3 regions of the Pseudactinotalea sp. Z1732 genome follow, and region 2 is predicted to be linked to each of the others. Evidence: riboswitches for the same ligand, from Rfam matches in the RefSeq annotation. Region 2 holds a riboswitch; each other region holds the start of a gene.

Region 1 (4,322 bases), on a different contig from region 2:
GGCCCCGCCGCGGGGGATCAGTACGTCGATGAGCCCACGGGCCCGCATCAGCGCCTGGGCGCCGGCGCGCCCGTAGGCGTCAATGGACTGCACCAGGTCAGCGGGCAGGCCGGCCTGCTCCAGTGCCTCACCCAGGACCGCCACGATCTCCTGGTTGGACTGCGCGGCGGCCGAACCCCCGCGCAGCACCACCGCGTTCCCGCTCTTGAGTGCCAGGCCGGCGGCATCGACTGTGACGTTCGGGCGTGCCTCGTAGATCATGCCCACCACGCCCATGGGTACCCGCACCTGCCGCACCCGCAACCCGTTGGGCAACGTGGAACCGTGCAACACCTCTCCCACCGGGTCCGGCAGGGCGGCCAGGTCCCGCAACGCCTCGGCGATCCCCTCGACGCGGCCGGCGTCCAGGGTGAGCCGGTCCAGCAGGCCCGGGCTCATCCCGCCGGCCTCCTCCCGGCGCACGTCCACATCGTTGGCAGCCACGATCCGTTCGGAGGCACCCACCAACGCATCGGCCATCCGGTGCAGCGCGGCGTCCTTGGTGGCCCGGGTGGCCCGCGCCAGGTCGCGGGCGGCCACCTTCGCGTCGGTGGCCACCTGCTGCACCTGCGCCGTCACGTCCGCAGCGGGCTGCGCCGTCGTCTGAGTCATGCAGCCAAGCCTACGCCGCCGCCGCGCTCCCAGGCCGCGGCCGGTGCGCTGCGGCCGTCGATCCGGGCCCGTCCGCCACGGGAACCGGCGAGGGCTGCCACACCGGTTCCCTCTAGGATCGTGCCTATGGACACCGCGTCGTTCTCCTCCCTGATCGCTTCGGCCCAGGAATACCTGAACCCCAGCGAGGCGGAGGACCGGAAGTCGGGTGATGTCGCAGCCACCCTGGTGACGGCCGCCGGAGCGCGGTACTCAGGGGTGTGCATCGACACCCCGTGCGGAACCGGCTTCTGCGCCGAACACGCCGCTATCGCCGCGATGGTGACGGCCGGAGAGTTCCGTATCGCCCAGATCGTGGCAGTGTGGCGCGATGAGGCCGGCACCCTGCACGTGGTCTCACCGTGCGGACGCTGCCGCGAGTTCATCCGACAGATCGACCCGGCGAACATCGACACCCAGGTGATCCTCGGCCCGGGGCGCTCGGCACCGCTACGCGACCTGTTGCCCGAGAACGACTGGCCGGCCGGACCGCCTGAGAAGGACGGCTCATCGCACCCGCACCGGGGCACGCCGGGAGCGAGCAGGCGTCGCCGCGGGCGTGACCGGAGCCGTCGCCGGCGTACGCAGCCCGAGTTCGGTCAGCGCCGGCAGCAGGTCCTGGGCCAGAGCCACCACATCGGTGGGTACCGAGGCCGGCACCACGGTGAACCCGTCGGCTCCGCCGGCCCGGACCCACGCGTTCCAGAGCGTGGCGAGGTCCTCGGCGGTCCCGATGGTGCGCAGAGCCGGCAGCCCGGAAGGCAATTCCAGTGAGGACAGCAGGTCCCAGCGTGCCTGTGCGCTGGCCCGATCGGCGGAGATCACCGTGTGCACATCGACCAACACCTTGACGTCACCGGGTGCCCGGCCCCACTCGATTGCCGCTTCACGGATCGCAGCCCGGGCGGCACGGGCCTCCTCCAGGGTTGCCACCGACAGCCGTGCCACGTCAGCGCGCGCCGCAGCCAGCTCGGCGTCCACACCGTTGCGCACCGGTACCACCACCAGTGGACGGACCGGTTCGCGAACCACATCATCCACGGTGCGCTTGCGGGGGGCGGCCACCGGCGCGTCCAGCACCGCATCCACCGTGCGCGCACCGGTGCCCTGGGCGGTGGCGCCCTGCTCGAGCTGCCAGCCCGCGCGCTGGGCACTGGCCCGGTGCACCGAGGCGATGGCACCAGCGACGTGTTCGGGGCGCGTGATGCCCAGCGGAACTGTGGCCACCAGGGCGGCCCGGGTGGTGTGCCGGGCAAGGCGGGAGGTAGCCAGCGCCCCGTCCAGCCAGGCGTCCCGGCGCCGCTTACCACCGAGCCGGAATGTCTCATCCAGCGAGATCAGGTCCACCCCGCCCCGGTCGGCGAGGGAGGCCAGGCCGGCCAGGCGGCCCATGATGAATTGCTCGGTCTCGGCGTTGCGCTCGCGCTGCCAGTCCCGGGGCGCGCCGGCATTGGACAGATCCAATCCGACCAGGGACGCGGTCTCGTTCACAGATGCAGGTACAGCAGACATGGGGTGCTCACTCTCGGTGCAAGAAAGGGCTCAACATTGCTGCCTCAGCGCGGGTCGCACGCCCGGTGTGTCACGCATCGGGCTCAGGTGCGCACCGACCGGCTGAGGGGTGGCGCCGAGGGGCCGTCAGAGGGCCCGAGGCTGCCGGTTGAGGTGTCGGCTCAGGCCGACATGAAGCAGCAACACATCGCACACATCACACAGGAGACGTGGCGTCGCTGGTACGCAAGGGTCCTGTCGGTGTGCATCGCTGTCTTCATCCTTCTGTCTGCACCGCGGGGAGCGGTGATGCGCTTGCCGGGGGCCATGTGGCCCGCGGCCAGGTCATCTCCCGGAGCACCCCGCCGCGCGGGGGGTTGCCGGTCAGCAAGCCGGGACTTGGCGCTGACGCTCTGAACCTGGGATCAACCTATGAGTCGGATAGTTGCCGTGTCAACTATCTTGCCGTGTCAACTACCTAAGGGCTGCGCATTCGGTCGCCACGACGCGGTCCCAGTCCGAGACGCCGGAGCGCGCCGTCGGCTGATGCGACCGCCTCGCCGGCCTCAGTCGGTGCGGTCCAGCACCACCAGGTCATCCCGGTGCACCACCGCGCGGGCACTATCCGGGCCGAACTGCTCCCGCATCTGCACCGAGGTGCGGCCCAGACGCGCAGGGAGTTCCTCAGCGCTGTAGGAGGCCAAGCCTCGAGCCACCACCCGGCCGGCTGGATCCAGCACGTCGATCGGGTCGCCGGCGTCGAACTCCCCCGTCACGTCCACCACGCCGGCCGCCAGCAGCGACTTCTTCCCGGCAGTGATCGCCTGCACCGCACCCTCGTCGACGCTGATCGAACCTCCGGTGTGCGCGGCGTGGGCCAGCCACAGCCGCCGGGCATTGGTGCGCCGTCGGGCCGGCTCGAACCAGGTGCCCACGTCCTCACCGGACAACACGGCCCCGGCATTGTGTGCCGCGGTCACCACCACCGGGATCCCGGCGCCGGAGGCGATCGCGGCGGACTCCAACTTCGAGACCATGCCCCCGGTGCCCACCGCCCCGCCTCGTGCGGTGACCTCGATGCCCTCCAGGTCTCGTCGGTCCCGCACGCGTGCGATCCGCCGGGCACCGGGCAGCCGGGGCGAGCGATCGTACAGGGCGTCGACGTCGGTGAGCAGCACCAGGGCGTCGGCTTTGGACAGGTGCGAGACCAGAGCGGCCAGCCGGTCATTGTCACCGAACTTGATCTCCTGGGTGGCCACGGCGTCGTTCTCGTTGATCACCGGCACCACTCCCAGCGCCAGCAGTCGTTCGACGTTGCGCTGGACGTTGCGGTGATGTGCCCGGCGCACCACGTCCTCCACGGTGAGCAGCACCTGGCCGACGGTGAGCCCGTGGGCACCGAACGCGCGCGTGTAGTGCGCCATCAAGAGCCCTTGCCCGACGCTGGCCGCGGCCTGGGCGGTTGCCAGGTCCCGGGGCCGGCCGCTGAGCCCGAGGACGCCCAGCGCTGAGGCGATGGCCCCGGAGGAGACCAGCACCACCTGCCCACCCGCGGCTCGGCGACCGGCCAGGACCTCGACGAGCGCGGTGAGCTTGTGTACATCCAGCCGCCCAGCCGCGTCGGTGAGCGAGGAGGAGCCGATCTTGACCACGACTCGTCGGGCGCGACCGGGGTCCCCCAGTTCACGCCGGTCCGTCACGGTCTTGGTCACGGCACCATTGTGGCGCACCCGATCACGATTCGGACGGGACCGTCCATGTACTGGGCGCCCCGGGCCCCGTTCGGTGCGCGCCGATGAGGTGACCTCACTGCTCCCGGTCGATCCACAACTCCTCGCGAGCGGCAGCCTTGGCGTCCATCCGGTTGTGGAACTCCTCGCGTTTCTCCGCCCGAGTAGGCCGCTGCCGCTCCTCCAGACGCACGTCGGAGCCGCGAGCGCCCAGGAGTTCGGGGCCGGTCATCATGGTCGGCTCCCAGTCGAAGACCACGCCCTCGGGGCCGTCACCGATCACGACCTCCGCACCCGGGGTGGCGCCCGCTTCGAACAGCGCCTCCTCCACTCCCAGGCGGGCCAGCCGGTCGGCGAGGTAACCCACGGCCTCATCGTTGGCGAAGTCGGTCTGGCGCACCCAACGCTCTG
Region 2 (4,322 bases):
GCCTCCACCCCGCTTCGGGCCAACGGGGTGAACGCGCTGCCCAGCCGGTGGTAGGGCGCGGCCACGAACAGCGCCGGTCGCTCACTCGCCCCGGCCAGGGTGGTGTAGACCCGGGAGACCAGTTCGCCGAGTTCGGCCCGGGAGATCGGCCAGGTGTCGGAGACCAGCCCCGGCTCGTCCAGCTGCACCCAGGGAGCACCGGCCTCGGCGAAGGCGGCCAGCCACCGGGCGTACACCGCGGTCAGGTCATCGATACGGTCCAGCGGGCTGAAGCCGTCCGGGGCCGCCTCACTGGCCTTGGACAGCAGCAGGAACGTGATCGGACCCACCAGCACCGGGCGGGTGATCACGCCGTCCTCGGCGGCCTCGGTGAACGCTGCCACGCTGGGGGTCTCAACCAGATCGAAGGCGGTCTCCGGGCCGATCTCGGGCACCAGGTAGTGATAGTTGGAGTCGAACCACTTGGTCATCTCCAGCGGTGCCCGGTCACCCTCCCCGCGGGCCACGGTGAAGTAGCCGGCCAGGTCCAGCGATCCGTTCTGATCGCGCAGGTCGTCGAACCGCGCCGGGATCGCCCCCACCTGTGCGGCCACCGAGAGCACCTGGTCATAGAAGGTGAAGTCGGAGGGGATCGAGGCGTCCTGGGCGTCCAGACCCAGGCCACGCAGGCGGGTGCGCAGATCCGCACGCAGCGCGCGTGCGGATGCGGTCAGTTCGGCGGCGTCGGTGCGGCCGGCCCAGAAGGACTCCACGGCTCGTTTGAGTTCGCGATCCGGGCCGATCCGGGGGTAGCCCAGGATGGTGGCGGCGGGGAACGGGGTGTGCTGTGTCATGAGACTTCCTGTTCGGGTGCGGTTGAAGATCAAGCCGACGACGGCGGGGCCGGGTGGGGGCGCTCCTCGCCGGGGCTCAGGCCAGGGTGGGAACCGGGCGCAGCCCGGACCCGTAGAGCAGGTCCAGTGCCGGCGTGGCGGTGTTGAAGGTGTACACGTGCAGGCCGGGTGCCCCGAGGGCGAGGATGTCGTTGACCAGCGAGCGGGTGGCCTGCAGACCCAGCCGGTAGGCCTCCTGCTTGGAGGCAGCTCCATCCAGCGTGTCCAATAGACCCTCGGGGGGGCGTACGCCGGTGAGTTGGTGCAGCTTGCGCAGCCGGCGCGGGTCGGTCAACGGGATCACCCCCGGCAGGATCGGGATGTGCACCCCGGCCGAGCGGGCCTGTTCCAGCAGCGCGGCGTAGTGCCCGGCGTCGTAGAAGATCTGGGTGATCGCGAAGTCGGCACCGGCCTCCTGCTTCTCCACCAGGGCGGCGATGTCACGCGGGTCGACCACCGGGTTACCGGTCTTGTCGCGCAGTGCGCCGGGATAGGTCGCCACCGAGATGCTCAGCGGGTTCACCTGCCCGGTGGTGGCACCGGCATCGCCGAACCGTTCGGCCTCGATGGACCGCAGCAGGCGCACCAGTTGGCTGGAGCGGGTCAGCCCCTGCGGGTGCGGCTCCCAGTCCGGTTCGCCCGCGGGCGGGTCCCCGCGCAGGGCGAGGAAGTCGCGCACCCCCTCGTCGAGCAGGTCCTCGATCACCCCGCGCAGTTCCCCCGCGGAGGCCCCCACACAGGTCAGGTGGGCGATCGGGGTGACCTCGGTCTCGGTGACGACCCGCCGGATCAACTCCCGTGAGGTCTCCCGGGTGGAGCCGGACGCGCCGTAGGTGATGGAGAAGAAGTCCGGTTGGGCCGCGGCCAGTTCCGCGAGGGTGCGCACCAGGGCGCGCTCGCCCTTCTCCGAGCGCGGGGGGTAGAGCTCGAAGGAGATGGTCGGTCGGTCGGAGGGCACACGAAGAAGGCTAGCCGTGCTCATCGGATGCGCCCGTCGGGGGATGCCTGCATGAAGAACTCCATCGGTCCTGGCGTGAGCACCCTTCCCGCGGGAGGCTTCCGTTGGGGGTTGCTGCGGCGTCGTGGAGCCAGGTCTCTCGGCCGCTCTGGATGGTCGGTAGCCAGACTACGGGCCTGCTGCCGGGCAGGCACAAGAGTAAAGTCCGCCCGTCTCATCCCCTGAGATTCCGGTCTGGCTGGCGCCGTGACGCTCGTGAGGTGTCCGCAACGCCCCGGGACGCACTCGGCTTGCGCCGTAGGGTGGTCGCGTGCGCGCCGACCGGGACCCGATCCATCAGGCCCATCAACAGTGGGTCCGGCACGGCTGGGCTGAAGCCGCCGACGGCATGGCCCTGGTCACCTCGATCGTGCGGGTCAACCAGTTGCTGGCCGAGCGCATCGATTCGGTCCTGCGCCCGATGGAGTTGACCTTCGCCCGGTACGAGGTGCTCCGGTTACTGTCGTTCGCCGCCGGAGGGGAGATGGCGATGTCCCGGATGGGCTCCTTGCTGCAGGTGCACCCGACCAGCGTGACCAGCCTGGTCGAGCGGCTGGTGCGGCAGGGCTACGTGGAGCGGGTGCGCAGCAACTCCGACGGCCGGGTCGTGCTGGCCTCCCTGACCGTTACCGGGAGGACGGCCGTGGAGGAGGCGACCAGCGCGCTCAACGCCGAGGTCTTCATCCGACCCGGTCTGCCGCCCGAACAGGTTCGGGAACTGACGAAGTTGCTGGGCCTGATGCGCGCCGACGGCGGCGATCAGGTGCAGCCACCCCCTATCGAGGAATAGTTGGATGTCCTAGTATCTGGAGTAGTCGCACCCGACGGTGAGCCGAGGACGCCATGACCGAACAAGCACGACCCCTGCATGTGCCGGAGCACCCGGTCCGCGTCGTCACCGCTGCCAGCCTGTTCGACGGGCACGACGCCTCGATCAACATCATGCGCCGGATCATGCAGTCCCAGGGCGCCGAGGTGGTGCACCTGGGCCACAACCGGTCGGTGCAGGAGGTCGCCGAAGCCGCACTGGAGGAGGACGTCCAGGCCGTTGCCGTCTCCTCCTACCAGGGCGGGCACGTGGAGTACTTCGAGTACCTCGTCGACCAGCTCGCCGAACGCGGCGCCGGCCACATCAAGGTGGTCGGCGGCGGGGGCGGCGTGATCGTGCCCGAGGAGATCACTCGGCTACGCGAATCGGGAGTGACGATCTTCTCCCCCGAGGACGGTCAACGACTCGGACTGCCGGGGATGGTCAACCAGGTCATCGAACAGGCCGACGTCGACCTGTGGGAACTCGGCGGAGCCGACGTCCACGCCGTCCTGGCCGGGGACCGGACGGCGCTGGCCCGGGCGGTCACCGGCGCCGAACTGGGGCGCATCAGCGAGGCCGACCGAGGCCGGTACGTCGAGGCCGCCGGGCGGCGCACCGTCCCGGTGCTCGGGATCACCGGCACCGGCGGTTCGGGCAAGTCGTCCCTGACCGATGAGGTGCTGCGCCGCTTCCGGGTGGACCAGGGCGACCGGTTACGCATCGCGGTGCTGGCCATCGACCCCACGCGGCGTAAGGGCGGTGGTGCGCTGCTGGCCGACCGGATCCGGATGAACGCCCTGGGCGGTGAGCAGACCTACTTCCGGTCCATGGCGACCCGCGGGGACAGCGAGGTGCCCGAGGCGGTCCCGGCCGTCCTCGACATCCTCAAAGCGGCGGGTTTCGACCTCATCATCGTCGAGACCCCCGGGATCGGGCAGGGTGACGCGGGCATCGTTCCGCTGGCCGATGTGTCCCTGTATGTGATGACGCCGGAGTTCGGAGCGGCCAGCCAACTGGAGAAGATCGACATGCTCGACTTCGCCGACGTGGTCGCGATCAACAAGTTCGAGCGCCGCGGAGCGATGGATGCGCTGCGCGATGTGGGCCGCCAGATGGTGCGCAACCGGGAGGCCTTCGGTTCCAAGCCACAGGACATGCCCGTCTACGGCACCTCCGCGGCCACCTTCAACGACGACGGCGTGACGGCGCTGTACCAGGAGCTGCGCGACCGGCTCGGCGAACACGGACTGGAGGTGGGCGCGGGCGCGTTGCCCAGAGTCGACGTGCGGTACTCGTCGATGATCACCCCGGTGGTCCCCGCGGCCCGGGTGCGCTACCTGGCCGAGATCGCCGAAACGGTCCGGGGCTACCATGCCGACACCGAGACCTACGCCGATGCGGCCAGCCGGGTGCAGCACCTGGAGTTCACACTCGAGGAGTTGTCCGCGGCAGGCAAGGCGCACGACGACGTGGCCCGGCTTGCCGAGGACGCACGCCGGGCGTTGCCGGCCGAGGTGCTCGAACAGCAGCAGCAGTGGCCGGCGACGGTGCAGGTCTACTCCGGGACCGAGCACACGGTGCGAGTGCGCGAGCGTGACATCACCACCCGCCTGACCCGGGAGTCCCTGTCCGGCACGAAGGT
Region 3 (4,322 bases), on a different contig from region 2:
CCACGCCTGCCGTCCGCCCCCCCATCGCCGCGGTCGGCACCACCCGCACGCCTGCCCTCCGCCCCCCCATCGCCGCGGTCGGCACCACCCGCACGCCTGCCGTCCGCCCCGCCGCGGTCGGCGCCACCACCACGACTGCGGTCGGCACCTGCACCCGCGGTCGGAGCGGTGCCGGTGTGATCCGAACCTGGTTCCTGAGGGCCCGTTGTCATGGTGGCCAGTGTGCCTGGTCGGTAGGTTGGGCGTCATGCGCCTGCACGTAGTCGAGCACCCACTGATCGCCCACAAACTCACCGCCCTGCGGGATGAGCGCACGCCGTCTCCCACGTTCCGCCAACTCACCGAGGAACTGGTGACCCTGCTGGCCTATGAGGCCACCCGGGAGGTGAGCACCGAGCCGGTGCGGATCTCCACCCCGGTCACCTCCACCATCGGCACCAGGATGGCCGATCCACAGCCGATCGTGGTGCCCATCCTGCGCGCCGGACTGGGCATGCTGGAGGGGATGACCCGGCTGCTGCCCACCGCGGAGGTCGGGTTCCTGGGCCTGCAGCGCGATGAGGACACCCTGGAGGCGATCACCTACGCCAACCGGCTGCCCGATGACCTCACCGGGCGGCAGTGCTTCGTGCTGGATCCGATGCTGGCGACCGGCGGCACCCTGGTGGCCTCGATCGAGTACCTGTTCGAACGCGGTGCCCGCGACGTGACCGCAATCTGTCTGCTCGCCGCACCCGAAGGGCTCGGCGCGGTGGAGGAGGCTGTGGGAGACCGCGCGGACGTGACGATCGTGACCGCCGCGGTGGACGAGGGCCTGAACGAGAAGGCCTACATCGTGCCCGGCCTGGGCGACGCCGGCGACCGCCTCTACGGCGTCGTCTGACCCGGGAGCCCGCTGACTTCGCGGCATCCACCGTGATCGCGCGCCACCTCGAACCCGAGATCAGGGCATCTGCCGCGACGTCAGCGCAGGGCCTGGTCGAGGTCGGCGCGCAGATCGGGCACGTCCTCCAGGCCCACCGACAGCCGCACGGTGGCAGGGGTGACTCCGATCGCGGCCTGACCGGCCGCACCCAGTTTGCGATGCGTCGTCGTGGACGGATGGGTGGCCATCGACTTCACATCGCCCAGGTTGTTGGACAGGTCCACGATCCGCAGGGCGTCCAGGACCGCGAAGGTGCGCTCCTTGACCCGCTCGGCAGCACCGGCGCCATCGGTGGCCACATCGAAGGTGACCACGGTCCCACCGCCGCTCATCTGCTCCTTGGCCAACACCTGCTGGGGGTGGGAGTCCAGGAGCGGGTACCGCACCGAGGCCACCCCGGGATGCCCCTCCAGCCATGTCGCCAACTCCCACGCCGCGGCGCTCTGGGCCCGCACCCGCAGGGCGAGCGTCTCCAAGCCCTTCAGGAGCACCCAGGCATTGAACGGGCTGAGGGTGGGCCCGGTGTTGCGAATGAAGTCCTGCACCGGGCCGCAGATGATCTCGCGCGGGCCCAGCACCGCCCCGCCCATCACCCGGCCCTGCCCGTCGATGTGCTTGGTAGCCGAGTACACGATGAGGTCGGCGCCGAGTTCCAGCGGCCGCTGCAGCACCGGGGTGGCGAACACGTTGTCCACGATCACCAGCGCACCGGCGCGGTGGGCCAGCCGTGAAACCGCAGCGATGTCGACCAGGTCCATCATCGGGTTCGAGGGGGTCTCGAACAGCACCAGGTCAGCCGGGGTGGCCAGGGCCCGCTCCCAGTCCTCGATCCGGTGGGCGTCGACGTAGTCGGTGCTGACCCCCCACTGGCCCATGATCTGGTCCAGCACCACGAAGGTGGACCCGAACAGCGCCCTGCCGGCCACGATCCGCCCGCCCTGTTCCACCAGCGGGGCGATCGCGGCGAACAGCGCGGACATCCCGCTGGCGGTGGCGTAGCAGGCCTCCGCTCGCTCCAGCAGGCGCATCCGCTCCTCGAATGCGGCAACGGTGGGGTTGGAGTAGCGGGAGTAGGTGAAGATGTCGAGTTCACCTGCGAAGGCCGCCTCGGCGTCGGCGGCCCGTTCGTAGGCGTAGCCCTGGGTGAGGAACATCGGCTCGGCGATCTCGCCGAACTCGGTGCGCTGCTGGCCCCCGCGCACGCCCACGGTGGCCGGTCCCACACCCTCGGGCAGGGAACATCGAGGTTGTGGATCGCTCATGGCTGCCTCCATCGTTCCTGGCGGTAGCACCGTCCGCGTCCGCGGGGGTTGCTGCAGCGTCGTCGAGCCAGATCTCTCGGCTGCTCTGGATGGTCCTGCGCCAGGCTACGTCCCGGCACCGGGCGGGCCGACGTCGATTCCGGTCCGTCCCACACTGCAAGACGTCCGTAGTGGACGACGACCGCAGTGCACGACGCCGGCGACGCAGGACGCCGCCAGTGCACGACGCCTGCTGCACGCCAGCCCAGCGGCGCACGTCAACCGGCAGCGCACGCCAGTCCGCAGCGCACGCCAGCCCGCGGCTGCGCGTCAGCGCATCCCGCCGAAGAAGTCCTCGAACGGCATCTCCAGGGGCTCATCGTTGGCGATGATCCCGTACAGGTGGCGCAGCAGCGGGAACTCCTGCGCACCGATCACCTCGCGCTCGGTGAGCTTCTCGATCGCCGCCCCGATCACCTCGATCGCGGCCACCCCCTCCAAGGTGACGCCCTTCATGTGCTGGTCGCGCACCTCCGAGAACGGCACCCCCGATCCCACGTAGCGACCGGCCCGCACGTTGCGTCCCCCCATCGAGGTGACGAACATGTCTCCCACACCGGCAAGGCCGGTGGTGGTCTCCCGGTCTCCGCCGAGTAGTTCGATGAACCGCAGCATCTCCCTGGTGCCCTGGGCGAAGACCGCGGCTCCGTAGTTGTACCGGCGGTATTGCGCGGCGCCCTTGCCGGCGGCGTCGAGCAGCCCCTCCATGAACCCGGCCGCGAAGGCGTAGACGTTCTTGGTGGCGGCGCCGACCTCATGCCCGATGAAGTCGGTGGACGTCCACACGTGATAGGAGTCGGTGCGGAACATGCGCGCCAAGGAGTCCAGGGACTCCTGATCGGTTCCGGTGAGCACTACGGCGGTGTCGTGCTCCACCGCGACCTCCCCGGCGATGGAGGGTCCCACGATCGCCGACCACGTCACCTGTCCGGACAACTCGGCGCCCACCTGCTCCATCAGCACCTCGGGGAGGATGCGCAGGTTCCCCGCCTCATCGGCGTCCATGCCCTTGGTGATCGAGAGCACCCGCATCCCGGGCCGCAGCAGAGCGCTCAGTTGCTGTCCGGCCCAGGCCACCCCGAAGGAGTTCACCCCGCTGATGGCCACCTCGGCCCCCTCGAACGCCTCCCGCGCCTGCTCCAACTGGAAGGTCGTGACCCCCTCCGGTAACGCGATCTCCAGGTGCGGGTGCACTCCGGTGCGCTGGATGGAGTCGATGATCTCGGTGTCCAGGTGGGTGCCCACCAGGTGGACCCGATGCCCGTTGCGGGTCAGCGGCACGGTCAGGGCGGAGGCCATGATGCCGGCCCCCAGGATCGCGACAGCACTCATGCGTTATGTCCTCCTCGGGTTTCACTGCGGCACTCGTCGACACCGCGTCCGCGTGCGGGCTCACCTCGACTGGAACCAGCGTACTCACCACCCGCCCGCGGCTCCGGTGTGAGGATGGGATGGTGAGCACCTCTCCCGATCCCACGCACCCGGCCGACGACGACGGCGCCTCCCGTGATGGGGGCACCTGGGCGCCCGACGTCCTCGGAGAACCCTGGCGGGCGCGCACGCTCAGCCTGCGTCCCGACAGCCGCGGAACCCCGGTTGCCACCCTGGTGCGCCACCGGGCGGGGCCACCGGAGCGTCGCCGTCACCCTGAGGCGGCGGTGCTGTATCTGCACGGGTTCGCCGATTACTTCTTCCAGTCCGAGCACGGGGCTGCCTGGGCCGCGCGTGGTTATCACTTCTACGCCCTTGACCTGCGGGACCACGGCCGCTCCATCCGAGACGGGCGCCGGCCCGGCTGGTCCAGCGGGATTAAGGTGCACGCCGAGGAGATCACCGCCGCGGTGCGTATCATCCGCGCCACCGGGGTGCGTCAGGTGGTGCTGGTGGGCCACTCCACCGGCGGTCTGATGGCCGCGCTGTACGCCGACCGCAACCCCGCCCTGATCGACGCGGTGGTGCTGAACAGTCCGTGGTTCGACCTCAACCGGCCGGCACCGGCGCGCCGCCTCCTGCGGCCGCTGGTGACGATCCTGGGCCGGGTCGCCCCGGACCTGGTGGTCAGCACCCTGGGTGAGGCCTACGGGCGCAGCGTGCAC

What was found. A riboswitch is a leader RNA that binds a small molecule or an ion and turns the genes downstream of it on or off. The one in region 2 is predicted to bind S-adenosylmethionine.
Region 1: linked by a shared signal. The riboswitch ahead of ACPL7H_RS04490 (hypothetical protein) and the one ahead of ACPL7H_RS13645 (methylenetetrahydrofolate reductase) in region 2 are both predicted to bind S-adenosylmethionine.
Region 3: linked by a shared signal. The riboswitch ahead of ACPL7H_RS09095 (O-succinylhomoserine sulfhydrylase) and the one ahead of ACPL7H_RS13645 (methylenetetrahydrofolate reductase) in region 2 are both predicted to bind S-adenosylmethionine.

The regions. Positions count from the first base shown of each region.
Region 1 covers NZ_JBMPQC010000002.1:139,521-143,842, reverse strand. The annotation lists gene ACPL7H_RS04505 (glutamate-5-semialdehyde dehydrogenase) at 1-651, opposite strand, end outside; gene ACPL7H_RS04500 (hypothetical protein) at 648-917, opposite strand; partial or broken gene ACPL7H_RS04495 (cytidine deaminase family protein) at 880-1,035, shown strand; gene ACPL7H_RS04490 (hypothetical protein) at 1,198-2,202, opposite strand; SAM riboswitch class IV at 2,488-2,601, opposite strand; gene proB (glutamate 5-kinase) at 2,748-3,893, opposite strand; gene obgE (GTPase ObgE) at 3,988-4,322, opposite strand, start outside.
Region 2 covers NZ_JBMPQC010000007.1:103,754-108,075, reverse strand. The annotation lists gene metE (5-methyltetrahydropteroyltriglutamate--homocysteine S-methyltransferase) at 1-833, opposite strand, end outside; gene ACPL7H_RS13645 (methylenetetrahydrofolate reductase) at 910-1,830, opposite strand; SAM riboswitch class I at 1,889-1,989, opposite strand; gene ACPL7H_RS13640 (MarR family winged helix-turn-helix transcriptional regulator) at 2,141-2,659, shown strand; gene icmF (fused isobutyryl-CoA mutase/GTPase IcmF) at 2,713-4,322, shown strand, end outside.
Region 3 covers NZ_JBMPQC010000003.1:396,461-400,782, forward strand. The annotation lists gene upp (uracil phosphoribosyltransferase) at 248-883, shown strand; gene ACPL7H_RS09095 (O-succinylhomoserine sulfhydrylase) at 964-2,187, opposite strand; SAM riboswitch class I at 2,193-2,283, opposite strand; gene ACPL7H_RS09100 (NAD(P)H-dependent glycerol-3-phosphate dehydrogenase) at 2,497-3,558, opposite strand; gene ACPL7H_RS09105 (alpha/beta fold hydrolase) at 3,681-4,322, shown strand, end outside.